One region of the Halomonas sp. AOP27-A1-41 genome, then DNA from elsewhere that is predicted to be linked to it. Evidence: predicted binding sites of a transcription regulator. Region 1 holds the regulator's gene; the other holds the start of a gene.
The links. Region 1 encodes PhoB, which activates phosphate uptake and scavenging genes when phosphate is short. Its sites were predicted from a motif close to TGTCATANNNNTGTCANA; they were not measured.
Positions count from the first base shown of each region.

Region 2: the regulator PhoB is predicted to act here: its motif matches at 5,177-5,194, upstream of ugpB (sn-glycerol-3-phosphate ABC transporter substrate-binding protein UgpB).

Region 1 covers NZ_JBQSXT010000007.1:89,504-96,712, reverse strand. The annotation lists gene ACT3TC_RS06940 (zinc-binding dehydrogenase) at 1-392, opposite strand, end outside; gene ACT3TC_RS06935 (hypothetical protein) at 552-908, opposite strand; gene ACT3TC_RS06930 (HU family DNA-binding protein) at 908-1,180, opposite strand; gene ACT3TC_RS06925 (NAD(P)/FAD-dependent oxidoreductase) at 1,286-2,479, opposite strand; gene ACT3TC_RS06920 (chorismate--pyruvate lyase family protein) at 2,565-3,128, shown strand; gene ubiA (4-hydroxybenzoate octaprenyltransferase) at 3,164-4,060, shown strand; gene phoB (phosphate regulon transcriptional regulator PhoB) at 4,191-4,880, shown strand; gene phoR (phosphate regulon sensor histidine kinase PhoR) at 4,883-6,178, shown strand; gene ACT3TC_RS06900 (hypothetical protein) at 6,480-6,860, shown strand.
Region 2 covers NZ_JBQSXT010000005.1:102,232-109,440, reverse strand. The annotation lists gene ACT3TC_RS05535 (EAL domain-containing protein) at 1-2,159, opposite strand, end outside; gene ACT3TC_RS05530 (hypothetical protein) at 2,197-2,766, opposite strand; gene ACT3TC_RS05525 (YchJ family protein) at 2,803-3,276, opposite strand; gene ACT3TC_RS05520 (hypothetical protein) at 3,465-3,779, shown strand; gene argE (acetylornithine deacetylase) at 3,889-5,061, opposite strand; gene ugpB (sn-glycerol-3-phosphate ABC transporter substrate-binding protein UgpB) at 5,280-6,608, shown strand; gene ugpA (sn-glycerol-3-phosphate ABC transporter permease UgpA) at 6,770-7,209, shown strand, end outside.

The sequences.
Region 1 (7,209 bases):
GTCATTCCTAATGGATGCAAGTAGGCGTCGGGGTCACTGCCCGCCGGTACGCGCATCAGGTGCTGTCCGTCAGTGGCAATGAGCTCCTGCATGGGGAGGTGGCCCACGACGAGATCGCCCCGCTTAAACCCCGGCTCACTGCTGGTGACTACCTCGGCCATGGTCCAGCCTGATAGGGTGCTGCCAGCCTTCCAGCGCTCAATATAGTCATACCCGCTGGGCTGCATCCGCGTGCGCATGTAGGGGTCAACACTGATCGCGAGAGGTTTTAGCAGTAATCGTGTTATGTCTGGCAGGCTAATCTCTGTCTTTTCGATGTGCTCGCAACGCAACTCCCCCTCAGGTAAGTGAGCAATCGTTAAGCCTGTCGTTTTTTTCCTGGATACGGTCATAGCGGTCCGTTCATGACATTAATAGCGCTAACGCTACCGGGAATAAACGCAAAAGGCCTGTTTAAAATCGCTGTGCAAACGTTATGGAGGGAGAAAGGCAGGTGAAACGCGTAGGAACCCGCCACCAACGGGTGGCGGGTAGAACCGCTGGAAGAAGCGTTACAAATACTTCAGCAGTTTTTGCAGCTTGTTCATATCGGTGGAGTCACCGACAAGGCGTACCTCGCCGTTGAGCATTCCATCGAGGAAAGCTTGCTGCGTTGGCTTTCTAAGGATACGTAATGCGGCTTCCTGATCGCGAAAGCGCAATTCAAGATCCAAATCGACTGGCAGGCCTTTACCTGAAGAGACCCCTTTGGGGGTCATCCGGTAGTAGCGAGCAATGCTCAAGTCTTCCGTCGCAATGCCCCAGTCCAGGTGACGCATCCTTTCAAGCTGTTCACGAAAGCGTGGCTTGCGGCGCAGGGCATGTTTGAGCATTAGGCTCAATAGCCACAGCGTCAGCTTGAGTTTCATTAGGAAACGGCGTCCTTAAGCGCTTTACCCGGCTTAAAGGCAACATTTTTGCTGGCCGGAATTTGTAAAGGTGCGCCCGTTTGCGGGTTTTTGCCGGTACGTGCTGCACGCTCACGTACGGTAAAGGTACCAAAACCAATCAATGCCACATCTTCGCCTTTCGCAACGCTGTTGGTGATTTCATCCAGAATAACATTCAGGACTTGGCCTGCTTTGTCTTTGGATAGGTCGGCACCCTCAGCGATGGCAGCGGCGAGTTCAGGTTTGCGCATAGGAAATTCCCCTCATTAAAAGTAAGCGTAAAGCATCGTGGTGTTGTTAAAAGCACTCACTAGGCCAAGCTAGCTTATCCAGCCTAGACGTGAACGCGATAAAAATCAGCCCAGCAGTGTGGGAGCTGCTCGGGAAAGCTCCACTTTCCGTCTCACGCAGCCGCCTGTCAACGCAAAACCGACTAAATTCCCGTCTTTATCTTCGGCAAGCGCCGTCATATCACCCCCTTCGCCCTCAATTCGCCAGTGTTCGGGTATCGCCGAAGGCGGATAGGCCACTACGGGCAATAGCGGCGTTTTCACAATGATGGGCCAGGCGCCAAAGCTGACCTGCGTTGGTGAGCCGGCAAGCGTTGCCGAGAGTGCTTTGGCACTGGCTTGTAATGGCTGGACGTACATGGCATTGAGGCCTTCTATGCAAGCAACATCGCCCAAGGCATAAATATGCGGGTGCGAAGTGCGCAAATATCGGTCTACCTGAATACCTTGTGGTGAAACGGCAAGCCCGGCAGCCTTTGCCAGCGCGGTTCTTGGCGTAAGGCCGGTTGCCAGTAAAACAATATCGGCGTTGACGGTGTCATCGTTGCTAAGCGTTAGCCGAACCGTGCTGTCATTATGCGGGGCTAACTCTTTAATCGTGCGGTGAAGCGCAAGCTTTATACCGGCTTCCTGAAAGGCATCACTCAGCGCAAACCCCAGCGGTTCTGGTAATAGCCTGGGTAACGGCGTGGCCTCTGGAGCAATCAGAGTGACTTGATGGCCACCTGCCTGCAGGTCGTTGGCAAATTCACAGCCAACTAATCCTGCGCCGATAACGGCAATGCGCGCAGGGCGATCGTTCAGCGCGTGATGGAACCGGCGATAGTCGTCGAGATCATTAATGGTAAAGCAGTAGCGAGCAACGCTTTCTGGAATGGCAAACGGCACCCGGGGTTCAGCTCCGGTCGCCAGCACCAGCGTATCGTAGGCAAGTGTTTGCCCGTCACTAAGCTGTACGGTGTGCGTGTCTGGTGTCACGTGTTCTACTGACGTATGGGTAAGCACATGGGCATCCAACTCATCGGCCAGTACTGCGGCTGAATGCCTGGCCAGTTGGTGGGGCGAGAGGCGTTTTGCAAAGCCGGTAGATAACAGCGGCTTGCTGTAGTCCTCGCCGCTGTCTGCGCTCACCAAAATAATCGAGCGCTTATCGCCTTGGCGACGTAGCGCACGGGCAAGCCCAATGCCTGCCATGCCGGTACCAATGATGATCAACTCAGCGTGGCCAGTCGGGTTGCTAACCGGATGTGATGCAGGCATGCCATCCCCAAATAATCGGTGTCGTAAAAGCTTTTAAGACCACCATGTTACACTAGCTTCTCTGTTTTTTGCCCAGGAGTATCTGGTGGTGACGTTCTCTTTTCGGCAAGCGTATGCCTTTCCTGTTTGGCAGCCCGTGGCTGCGTTACGCCCCGCCATGAGCGCTGCCTGGTGGAAGTGGGTTGCGTCTACGGATTCGCTAACGGCTCGCTTACAAGCGGCAGGCGCAGGGCAACCATTCCGTGTTCGCCTGCTGCGCCAAGGCGCCGGCGTGCCTCTGCATGATGAAGCGCAGGCGTTGGGGATTGAGCTTCGTCGCTATGCCTGGTTAAGGGAGGTCGCCCTGTGCGTGGGTGATAACCCTTGGGTGGTCGCACGTTCGGTTGCCCCCTTAACACAGCTAAAAGGCCAGCGATTGGAGCAACTTGGTGAGCGCTCGCTGGGCAGTTGGCTGTTTCGCCAGCCAGATTTAGTACGCGGCCCTCTTGAAGCTACGAGCGGTGCGCCACGCTTTGCCTTCCCTCAGGTTGCTGGCGTGAAAAGTCGTTGGGGGCGGCGCTCAGTGTTTCAACATGGTGGGTTATCGCTACTTGTACAAGAGTACTTTTTATCCACCATGGCAGATGACCTTCGTTTGTCTTCGCGGTAGGCTTGCTCGGCATCTCTTCTTTACGTGAGGTAGGCATGGATCGTTCTTTGTTGCGGCCAGTCGGATGGGCGCGAGTCGCTGATTTTTTACACTTAATGCGCCTGGACCGCCCCATTGGTACCTGGCTATTGATGTGGCCTACCTTATGGGCGCTTTGGGTGGCTACAAACGGGGTGCCTGGTCGCAACGTGCTGCTTATTTTTGTGGCAGGTGTTTATGTTATGCGCGCTGCTGGCTGCGTTGTGAATGATTACGCTGACCGCCATGTTGATGGCCACGTTAAGCGCACGAAACATCGTCCACTGGCGACGGGGCGAATCAGTGAAACCGAAGCCCAACTGCTGTTTATTGGGCTGGTCACTATTGCGTTTGTGTTAGTGCTGCTGACCAACTGGTTTACGGTGCTGCTGTCGATTGGTGGCGTGATCCTGGCGTTTATCTACCCCTTTATGAAGCGTTACACCCATCTTCCTCAGGTGGTGCTGGGGGCGGCTTTTTCGTGGGCAATCCCCATGGCGTTTGGGGCGGTGCTGGGCTATGTACCTGTGGAAGCCTGGTTGCTGTTTTTTGCGAACGTACTGTGGACGGTTGCCTACGATACCCAATACGCCATGGTCGACCGTGACGACGACCTGAAAATTGGTATTAAATCAACGGCGGTGCTGTTTGGTAGTGCAGACCGCTTGATGATTGGATTACTGCAACTGGCGACGTTGGTGCTGTTAGCCTTTGTGGGTGTTCGTGTGGGGCTGGGTGGTTTTTTCTGGCTGGGCCTTGCCGGTATGGCGGCCACCTTTATTCATCAACAGCGCCTGATTCGGCATCGTGAACGCGACCCGTGTTTTCAGGCTTTTTTGAATAATTACTGGTCAGGGCTGCTGGTTTTTGCCGGCATTGCGCTAAGTTGGTGGCCAGTGGCCGGGCCGCTCTAGCAAAGCGTGATTAGCGCCTGTCATTCGTTCTTGTTATTGGCTATTGTCATATAAGTGTCATCAAGTCATGGTGTTATTGTCACTGAGATGTCATTGAATTACCTTTCATTGAGCACCGTGAGGCCCTGGAATGACCGCCAAGACCGTTTTGATTGTCGATGATGAAGCACCTATTCGCGAAATGATCGCAGTGGCGCTGGAAATGGCTGACTATCGTGTGCTTGAAGCGGATAACGCCCAGGATGCCCACGCGTTAGTCGTTGACCATCAGCCTGACTTACTGCTTCTGGATTGGATGATGCCAGGTACCAGTGGTATTGAGTTGGCGCGACGCCTTAAGCGTGAAGAAGCCACCGCCGAAATGCCGATTATTATGCTCACCGCCAAGGGTGAGGAAGACAATAAGATTCAAGGCCTTGAGGCGGGCGCGGACGACTATATCACCAAACCCTTCTCGCCCCGTGAGTTGGTCGCGCGCTTGAAAGCCGTATTGCGACGCACCACCCCGCGTGGCGTAGAAGACCCCATTGAAATTAACGGCCTTCTACTCGACCCCGTCAGCCACCGTGTTAGTGCGCATGGCAAGGCGCTGGAAATGGGACCCACTGAATATCGCCTGCTGCAGTTCTTTATGACCCACCAGGAGCGAGCCTATACGCGCAGCCAACTGCTGGACCAGGTATGGGGCGGCAATGTGTATGTTGAAGAACGCACAGTGGATGTACATATTCGGCGCTTGCGTAAGGCGCTAGGCGATGTGCATCAAAACCTGATTCAGACGGTACGGGGTACCGGTTATCGTTTCTCAGCCCGGGTGTAACTGTGCGCCTATGGAGCCGTGAGCTTTGGCGTATTGCCTGGTTAGCGACCATAGGTGTTTGCCTGGGGTGGCTGCTAGGCTCAGCGGGCCTTGGCTTGGCAGCCGGGTTGGCCGTTTGTCTTTTTTACCATTTACGCCAGTTGCGCGTACTCTTTCAATGGTTAACCCTTAATCCTCATAACGAGCCCCCGGCTGCGGGTGGCATGTGGGGGGATTTGCTTGATCGTCTTTACCGCTACCAAAAAAGCCAGCGCATTACACAAGGTCGATTGCGGTCTACGCTTGCGCGTATCCAAGAATCCTCAGAGGCCATGCGCGACAGCGTGGTAATGCTCGACCGCCACGGTGATTTGGAGTGGTGGAACAGTGCAGCGACGGATATGCTGGGCCTACAAACCGCGCACGATCGTGGCCAGCACATTACCAATTTGTTGCGTGACCCACGCTTTATCAGCTACTTCAACGCCCGCGATTACAGCGAACCGCTTACGCTGACCTCACCCATTGATGAGCGCAGCATCCTGCAATACCAAATTACCTTATATGGCGACGATGAGCGTCTGGTGATGGCGCGGGATATCACTCGTTTGCACCGTCTTGAGGAGATGCGCAGAGACTTTGTGGCCAACGTCTCCCATGAGCTGCGTACGCCGCTAACCGTTCTTTCTGGCTACCTCGAAACCTATGGTGACTTGGCTGAGCAGCTTCCGCCTCGTTTGGGCCGGGGGATCGAGCAAATGCAGGACCAAACGCAGCGCATGCAAAATCTGGTTAACGACCTGCTACTTTTGTCACGCTTGGAAATTGATCAAGGCGGGCAAGACCATCAGGCGCTGTCGGTTGAGCAATTGCTTAATAGCGTCTGCCAGGATGCATTGGCGCTATCGCACCGTAAGCATGTTGTCCGTGTTGCTATTGAAAGTGATGTCCAGCTCATAGGGAGCGAGCAGGAAATACGTAGCGCCATTTCTAACCTGGCCTTCAATGCGGTGCGATATACCCCAGAGGGTAGCCAAATTATACTGCGCTGGGCGCCCATGGAAGATGGAAGCGCATGCATAGAAGTAGAAGATGATGGAGAGGGCATCGATCCTGTCCACCTCCCCAGGCTGACGGAGCGCTTTTATCGGGTTGATAAAGGCCGAAGTACCGCGACAGGCGGTACTGGGCTTGGTCTTGCCATCGTTAAGCATATCCTGCTGCGCCATGATGCTCAGCTTCAGGTTGAATCGCATCCTGGAGAAGGTTCGCTATTTCGCTGTACTTTCCCCGCCACTCGGCTGGCTGCAACCTCCTAGCCGCCTTTCCCTAGTCTTCTGTATAACCTTTATCCAAGCGTGCGGACAGCCATCTATGGTTCAAGTCTGCTCATGCGTCATTTTTAGTCAGTTATGGTGGCCCCTTATACACGATCAGCGAGCATGATTGGCACGCGGAATTTGTTTTAAGTTGTTTATTAATAATAGGTATTTTTTTATTTTTGTTTTTTGGCATTACATCTGCATTGAGTTGGGCAAGGAAGATTACCGCAGGAAATGGTACGCCAGGAGGGCACTTCCTTAAGGTAGGCGGTATCAACAGCGATCGAGGAGAAGGAACATGATGTCCAAGGAACTACTCAAGAAAGCTGGGATTTTAGGTGTAACATTCGGTTTACTGGCAAGCCCCTTCGCTTTTGCCCAAGAACCAGTAGATCCGAGCCACGATATTACAGCTGATGAAGAACCCGTGCAGCCGCAATCATCTGGTACAGGTGCAGGTGGTGATGCGTCTACCTATGAGGCAGACGACCTTTCAGATATGAACGGTGAAAGCGCAGGCGATACTACTCGCCCCGGTGTAGGTTCTTCTCAACATGAAACTCATAATGAGTCGATGGATGGCGGACCAACGGGTGTAACAGGTGGCGGCGATACGTCATTTGAGCCGAGCGACCTGCCTGAACAAAATAGCTCTGTGACCACTGGTCAAGATCAGTGACCAGCGGTTTAAACACTCAGCGCTAAAAATTTGTACTGCAGTTTAGGAACGAGCACGGGATAAGGATGTCCCATCGCATGGATGCTCACCGATTCATGGATTGAATCAAGCGACAATCAGAGCGTTAGTCAGGGTAAATTCCAAGGTTGGAGTCCCGCAAAAGGAGTGGAAGCTAGCGCTAGATATTGTCCATAGATGCGAGGTTAGGGCCCTGCCATGGCAGGGCCTAATCTTGTTATGTAGCCCTTGATGAGCAGTCGCGGTTGGCTGGTTTTAAAACTGAATCCGCTCTATTTACGCTTTTAACATTACCCCCGCTCAAATGGTTTTTTCACGATTCTCTTGTCCC
Region 2 (7,209 bases), on a different contig from region 1:
CGGTCAATCCCCCCTTGCAGGGCCGTTTCGATATAGGCCTCTACGCGCGTCACATCCTGTTCAGCAATAAAAAAGGTGAACGGCTTGCCGAGCATTTCCTCAACGGAGTAACCGGTCAGCGACGCGCAGGTGGCATTGGCCGTTACAAAGCAGCCCGCCTCATCCAGGGTAAATACCGCATCAGGATGATGGGTAAACAATGAGCGATAGCGCTGTTCGCTCTCCTCCAATGAGCTCCGCACCTGAAAACGCTCAACAGCCAGCGCCATCAAGCCCGCCGCTTTTTCAATTCGCACCGTATCGGCACTGCCTGGGGTGCTGGGCTTTGGGTAGTAAACCGCAATAGTGCCTACCAGTTGGCCCTCGCCACCGTAGACAGGGCTCGACCAACAGGAGGCAAGCCCGGCCTGTTTGGAAACGCCATGATAGCCCCGCCAGCGCTCATCCTCGGCAATATTAGCGCATATCACCGTTGCCCCCTGGTAGGCGGCACTACCACAAGCGCCATTATTCGCGCTGATCAAAATGCGTTGTATCGCGCTGCGGTAGGCGGCGGGCAGCCGGTCTCCCGCGATGAATTCCAGGTGAGTACCTGTATCGTTAGCCAACATGACAGAACAGAGTGCCGAAGGTAACTCGCGCTCCAACATAAGACACAGACTTTCCAGCGTTTCCTTTAGGGGCCGCTCTTGGGCAATCATGTGCTGAATCGCCTGCTGGTCTTCCAGTGACTGACGCGTCTGAACAAGCTCGCGGGCACGAGCAACACTGACGCTCACAACGCCAAGACTAAAAGCCAACAAACCACTAAGCAGCAAGCTACCTAACGCAACCGCAAACGACAGCAGGTTCAATTGATGCCAGTTGTGCTGGTTACCTGGGTAGGCATAAAGCACCAGGTTAATGCCGCCGGGCAAGCCGATATAGCGTGACGCCAGCGCAAGCTCTGGCGTTTCCATACGGTCGGCAGCAAAACCAGCGGGGTGTAGCTTCATCAGCGGCATGTCATCACGATTCACTCTCACCTGGAAAGGGCCCACCTCTAGGCGTAACTCGTTTTCCAACATGGTGGCCAAGTTAAAACTGGCGAACAGGTAACGATTGTTAGCGGGAACCGGGATAACAAATATCGCTTCGTGGGGTCGGCTGGTATCCGTCATCAACATCCTTGGGCGACCGAGCGGAATTTGCATCCAGGCGCGTGTTTGCTCTTCCGCCAACTGCTGACGTAGCCATCGTTCCATTTCAGCCGTCCGCCCCACTCCCCACTCCCAGGTCAACTGCTGCTGATCAACTATCGCAATGGCGCTAATACTGGGGATGTCCCGCAGATAGTGTTGTGCGTCACTGTCCAGCAGGTTCACATCCCAGTCTGTGCCCATGGCGTTCAGCCGCTCCGCCATTCGTTGCATTAATCGCAAGCGGTCTTGTGTTGCCCGCTCGATATTGAGTTGAACGTTATCCAATAGATAGGCGGCTTGCTGTTGCAGCGACGTTTGTTGATAGGCGTTTAACAATAGCCAGATAAAACAACTGATCGTAACGCCCCATAGCGAGGCGACGACGGTCACCTGGCCTGGATTTAGACGTTGCGGTTTACCCCGTAAGCCTGCTGCCAGCATGGCGGTACCTAAAAAGCAGGTAATGACCAATGCACCCATGGGCGACGATGAGAACAGAGGAGATGCACCGCTTAGCGTAAGCCATAGTTTTCCAACCACAAAAAGGGCAAGCCCCCACAGGCTTAGCCCACCGGCTATCCATAACCAGCGCCGCCATGCGCTAGAAAGCCCCACCCAAAAACACACCCCAATCATTAAAAAAAAGCCTGCCGACAAGCTGGTGATACGCGGCCCATTGCTGAGCCATGAGTCGCCTCGACCGCCTTCCAGGCTATTATGTACCAAGGTGTAAGTGACGACCAAAAACAGAGATAAGACACTGATAACTCTTGTTTTCCTCCACCCCTGGAGCGTCGCCAGTAGCGCAATACCGACCAGCAGAGTGACCAGTGCTCCATCCGGCACTAGCGTTGCAAAAAATGGCCGTGTCGGCACACTGAGACCGACCACTACCCCAACGACTCCCATGCAAACGAGGGTTGCCGATATCATCAGTAGCAGGGTTTCCAACGCCAATTGGCGCGTATTTATCCGCATGGTTCTACGCCCCATCAGGCCTTGGCATTGATATCTTTCACCGTCCCAAGTGTACCCGTTCTGTGAGTGATACCAGCTCATTAAATTGCTCATCCAAATAGTCGCGATAAGTGCTCAGCGACCGATAATCAATTAATGAGCCATACTCATGTGTAATCCGATGACGTAATGGCTCGCTGGCAAGCGCGTAAGCTAACGCATCGTTCAAAACGGCAAGCTCTTCCGGCGATGCTCCCGCAGGTGCAAAGTCTGCATGGGAAAACGAAGCGAGTCCCGCCAGGTACGAAAGATCAATCGTTTGATGACTGCCGAGCAACGTATAACCATCGGGCGAGGCATTTTTGACATACTGAGCGCCCCGCATGGCTTCACGACCGGGCATATTAACCACAAGCACAGGCTGGTCTAGATAAATTTGTGCCGTGTCAAAAATATCCCGAAACAGCACATCGGTCGCCCCTCCTAAACCAAAGGGAATGACAACGGTAATTTCTCTATCCGGGTACCGATTTTCAGCAAACGCGAACGTCGTTCCCCACAATAACAACCCACTGACAAACCCTAATGTGATGCAATAACGAGCGAGTCCCCTGCCACTATATGCCATGACATCAACCCCTCGTTTTTATTAGTTAACGCATAGCTACTCTTTGCAACATAGCTTTAATTTTCGGCCGCTACCACAAAAGCAGGGATCGTTACGCCGCGGCTTGAGACGCACGACCTCAGGCGTCCCATCCACGTACCACCACCGGCTCTGCTCAAACACGAAACGCGAGTTTTCTTCAAGCATGTGCCAGCGGCCACGCTCTTTGAAATAAGCGCGAAAATGAACATAACCTTTATCAGCATCAGGGGGCGTCTCTTCGGATGCTGCTTTAACAATGGTGAGAGCTTTCCACTCGGTGTTAAGGTCCGGTGATAGCGCTTCAGGGCGAGTGCTCACGTACCAAGTGGCAAGCACGTAGTCGCACAGATTCAGCGCAAAGGCACTGTAGCGAGAGCGCATTAACGCTTCCGGGGTAGGGGCTAGCGCACCATCGTGGTAACGGCCACAGCATACGTCAGTCGACAATCCTGTACCGCAAGGGCAACTTTTTTCAATTAGAGACATCATAGAAAGGCTCATATATCACGGTCACTTAAGCCTAACCGATAATCCTTAAAACCGTCCTACACATGACCTATGTTTTAGTTCGATTTTGGCCCCATGTTAAGCGTATAGTGGCTGAGCAAGATTTTTTTTTGACTTACGGAGTACGAAACACGACCCCAATATTCTTTCCAAATGCAGCGGAGGTTCTCATGAAGGTTTATAAACCCGAATGGCAGTGCACGTTTAGCGTAAACGAAGGCGCAGAAGAATCAGCCAACTGGAAAGAGCGAGTCGCCTGGCGACTGCGGGCGATAGCCGACCGTTTGGACGGTGTTGGTCGGACGCTGAAGGTTAATTGTCATGTTTCTCCTCAGGTCAGCCAAGAGGAAGTGGATACCTGCTTGGGCAAAGGGTTTGAAGTGACCCAACAGCTGTTAACCCAGTTGGCGCATCAGCAAGCGTGTGAAGATGTGATGCGCAATGCCAAAGCCGAGCTTTTCGAACAGAACCACCAGCATCATTAACGTGGAGGAAGCTCCCACCCGTTGAGCGGGTGGGTTGAAATGCGTCCATTCACATCGTTTTCAAACACGTTCTCAGATACCTTTCCCCACGACGTTTTCAAGTGCTTGTCTAATCAGCGCGATAGGGTTGGTGTAGCGCGTCTCCCAAACGGTCCATAAACGCCAGGCACGCTTCAAGTTCGCTTTTCTCAATATATTCATCCGGCTGATGCGCTTGAGCGATACTGCCCGGACCCAGAATAATCGTTTGTAACCCTTGGCCTTGAAATTGCCCCGCCTCGGTGGCGTAGGCTACTGCGTGGTTGCAGCACTCATTTGGCAGGTGGTCTTTAGCCAAGCGCAGTACGGCGTGGTTATCTCGGTCGGCAAGGCCTGGCACCGTTACATTCAGCAGTTCGGTCGTAATTTGGACGTCCTTGCCACGCGCCCTTAGCTCGGCACTTAACGCGTCGGCATACGCTTCAAAACGCGCAAACACCTCATCAAACGTCTCGGTGGGCAGGTGGCGTATTTCCCACTCAAACTGGCACTCACGCGCCATGATATTGATCGCCGTACCGCCCTTGATCTTGCCCACGTGGAGGCTGGTGTGGGGTACGTTAAAGGCGTCGTCTACCTTGCCCTCCTCCACCAACGCCGCCATGGTGTCTTCGATGAAGGAGACCAATCGCGCTGCCACATGAATGGCCGAAGTGCCCTGGTTCACCTGACTGCTGTGCGCTTCGCGCCCTACGACGGTGGTGCGCAGATTAGTGGCGCCCTTCTGGGCCACGACGGGCTGCATGCTGGTCGGCTCACCGACAATGACGTGCGCGGTGGTTGAGTAGTGCTCGTAGAACCGTTTGATCAGCGCAGGCGCACCGACACAGCCAACCTCCTCGTCATAGGAAAAACCAAAATAGATCGGCTGCTGCAAAGGCGTTTTCACCCACGAGGGCACCATGGCAAGAGCGCAGGCAATGAAGCCTTTCATATCACAGGTGCCACGGCCGTAAAGCTTACCGTCCTGGCCGTCATGCAGGGCGAAAGGATCTGTCGACCAGGGCTGGCCTTCCACCGGCACCACATCGGTATGGCCGGAGAGCATCACTCCACCCGGCGCATCAGGGCCTATACGGGCAATCAAGTTCGCCTTGGTGCCGCAGGGGCTCATCACCCGTTCGGAGGCGACGCCGTACTCTTCAAGATAACCTTCGACAAACTCGATCAGCGCCAGGTTAGAGCCACGGGAGGTAGTATCGAAAGAGACCAGTTTGGTTAATAGCGCTATTGCGTCACTCATACGACTCTCATAGTTATGCACATTGTCTCAACCCTACCATCGCCCTCGCAGAGCGCCTACTACCAATGCCCTTGGATAAAACCCAAAGCTTTTATAAGACCCTGGTCCAGTTAGCATTCATCAAAATGTCATCTACACTCATTATTGTTCAGTGCACCCACAAATCTTAAAAAACGCATTGTGCCACCTGGCTCGCGCCAGGCCCAAAAGGAGCTCACATGTCTCGTTTTATGTTACGCGCGTTATCTACCGGCATCACCGCGGCTACGCTGAGTGTGTCCGCCCACGCCGCTACCGAGATCACCTGGTGGCACTCCATGGGCGGCGAGCTGGGCGAGCGCTTGAGCGCGCTTGCCGAAGACTTCAATGCCACCCAAGATGAGTACCGTGTTACGCCCTCCTACCGGGGTGAATACGAACAAACCATGGTTAACACCATTGCCGCTTTCCGCGCAGGCGAGCAGCCCCACATCGTACAAATTTACGAAGTAGGCACCGGCACCATGATGGCCGCCCAGGGCGCTATCTATCCGGTGTTTGAGCTGATGGAAGAGCACGGCAACACCTTTGACCCAGCTGATTATCTGCCTGTGGTAACCGGTTACTACACCGACACCAACGGCAACATGCTCTCCATGCCGTTCAACTCGTCCACACCGATTCTTTACTACAATAAAGCCATTTTTGAAGCGGCTGGCCTCGACCCTGAATCACCGCCTACTACGTGGGCTGAGATGGGCGAGATGGGTCAGCAAATCGTCGATGAAGGCGCAGCCTCTTGCGGTTTCACCATGGCCTACGCGGCCAACTGGGTCGGCCTTGAGAACTTCTCAGCGCTGCACAATCAGTCCATCGGCACCCAGGAAAACGGCTTCGGCGGTCTGGACACCGAGTTTGCCTTTAACGGCGACGTACAGGCGCGCTTTTGGGATCAGTTGAAAGAGTGGTCGGATAGCGGCGTCTACAGCTACGCAGGCCCAGCAAACGGCCCGGACGCGGCACCTTCGTTCTATTCCAGCGACTGCGCGATGTACATGAACTCGTCAGCATCACGCGCCGATGTGTTGGCTAACTCCGACTTCGACGTAGGCTTTGGCATGCTGCCCTACTACGACGACGTAGACGGTGCACCGCAAAACTCAATCATCGGCGGCGCAACTCTGTGGGTGCTTTCCGGCCATGAAGACGACGAGTACACCGGCGTTGCTGAATTCCTTGAGTACCTCTCCTTGCCTGAAATTCAGGCCGAGTGGCACCAGGGCACCGGCTACCTACCGATTACCACCGCCGCTTATGAGCTGAGCCAAGAGCAGGGTTACTACGACGAAAACCCAGGCGCGGATATCGCCATCGAGCAGATCAACTTAAACGAGCCGACAGAGAACTCCAAAGGCCTGCGCTTTGGCAACTACCCCCAAGTGCGCATGGTTCTGGACGAAGAGTTCCAGGCCGTACTAGCCGGCGACAAGAGCGGCCAGCAAGCGCTGGATGATGCGGCAAGCCGCGGCAATCAGATCCTGCGCGACTTTGAGGCAGCCAATAACTAAGCGCTTCGCGTTACTTGTCAACAAACCCCGGCTTTTATAGCCGGGGTTTGTTATAGGAGCCATCCCATACGCCCAAGTCACCGGGGCCTATGGGATGGCTTACTTCCTGGCAGCTGAGCACAGCGGCCAGCCGCACCAACGCCCGTACGACAGGATGTGTCATGCAGACCAAACGTTCCACCTATCAAAACCGGTGGCTCCCTTTCTTACTGTTAGCGCCGCAGTTGGCGATTACGCTGGTGTTTTTTATCTGGCCGGCAAGCCAGGCGGTTAAGTCGAGCTTCGAGCGCACCGATGCGTTCGGCTTTAAAACAACGTTTGTCGGTCTGGAGAACTATGCACGCGTTCTGGCCGACCCCAGCTACCTGAACGCGCTGGGGCGCACCGCGATTTTTTCCATCTCGGTGACGGTGCTTTCCATGAGCCTTGCGCTCTTGCTGGCCGTTTGTGTCAACCGTGTGCTGAAGAGCGCCAAGTTCTATACCACGCTTCTGGTATGGCCTTACGCTGTTGCTCCGGTAGTAGCGGGTGTGCTGTGGTGGTTCCTGTTTAACCCTACCATCGGTCTTCTGCCGCATCTGCTCGACTGGTTCGGTATCAG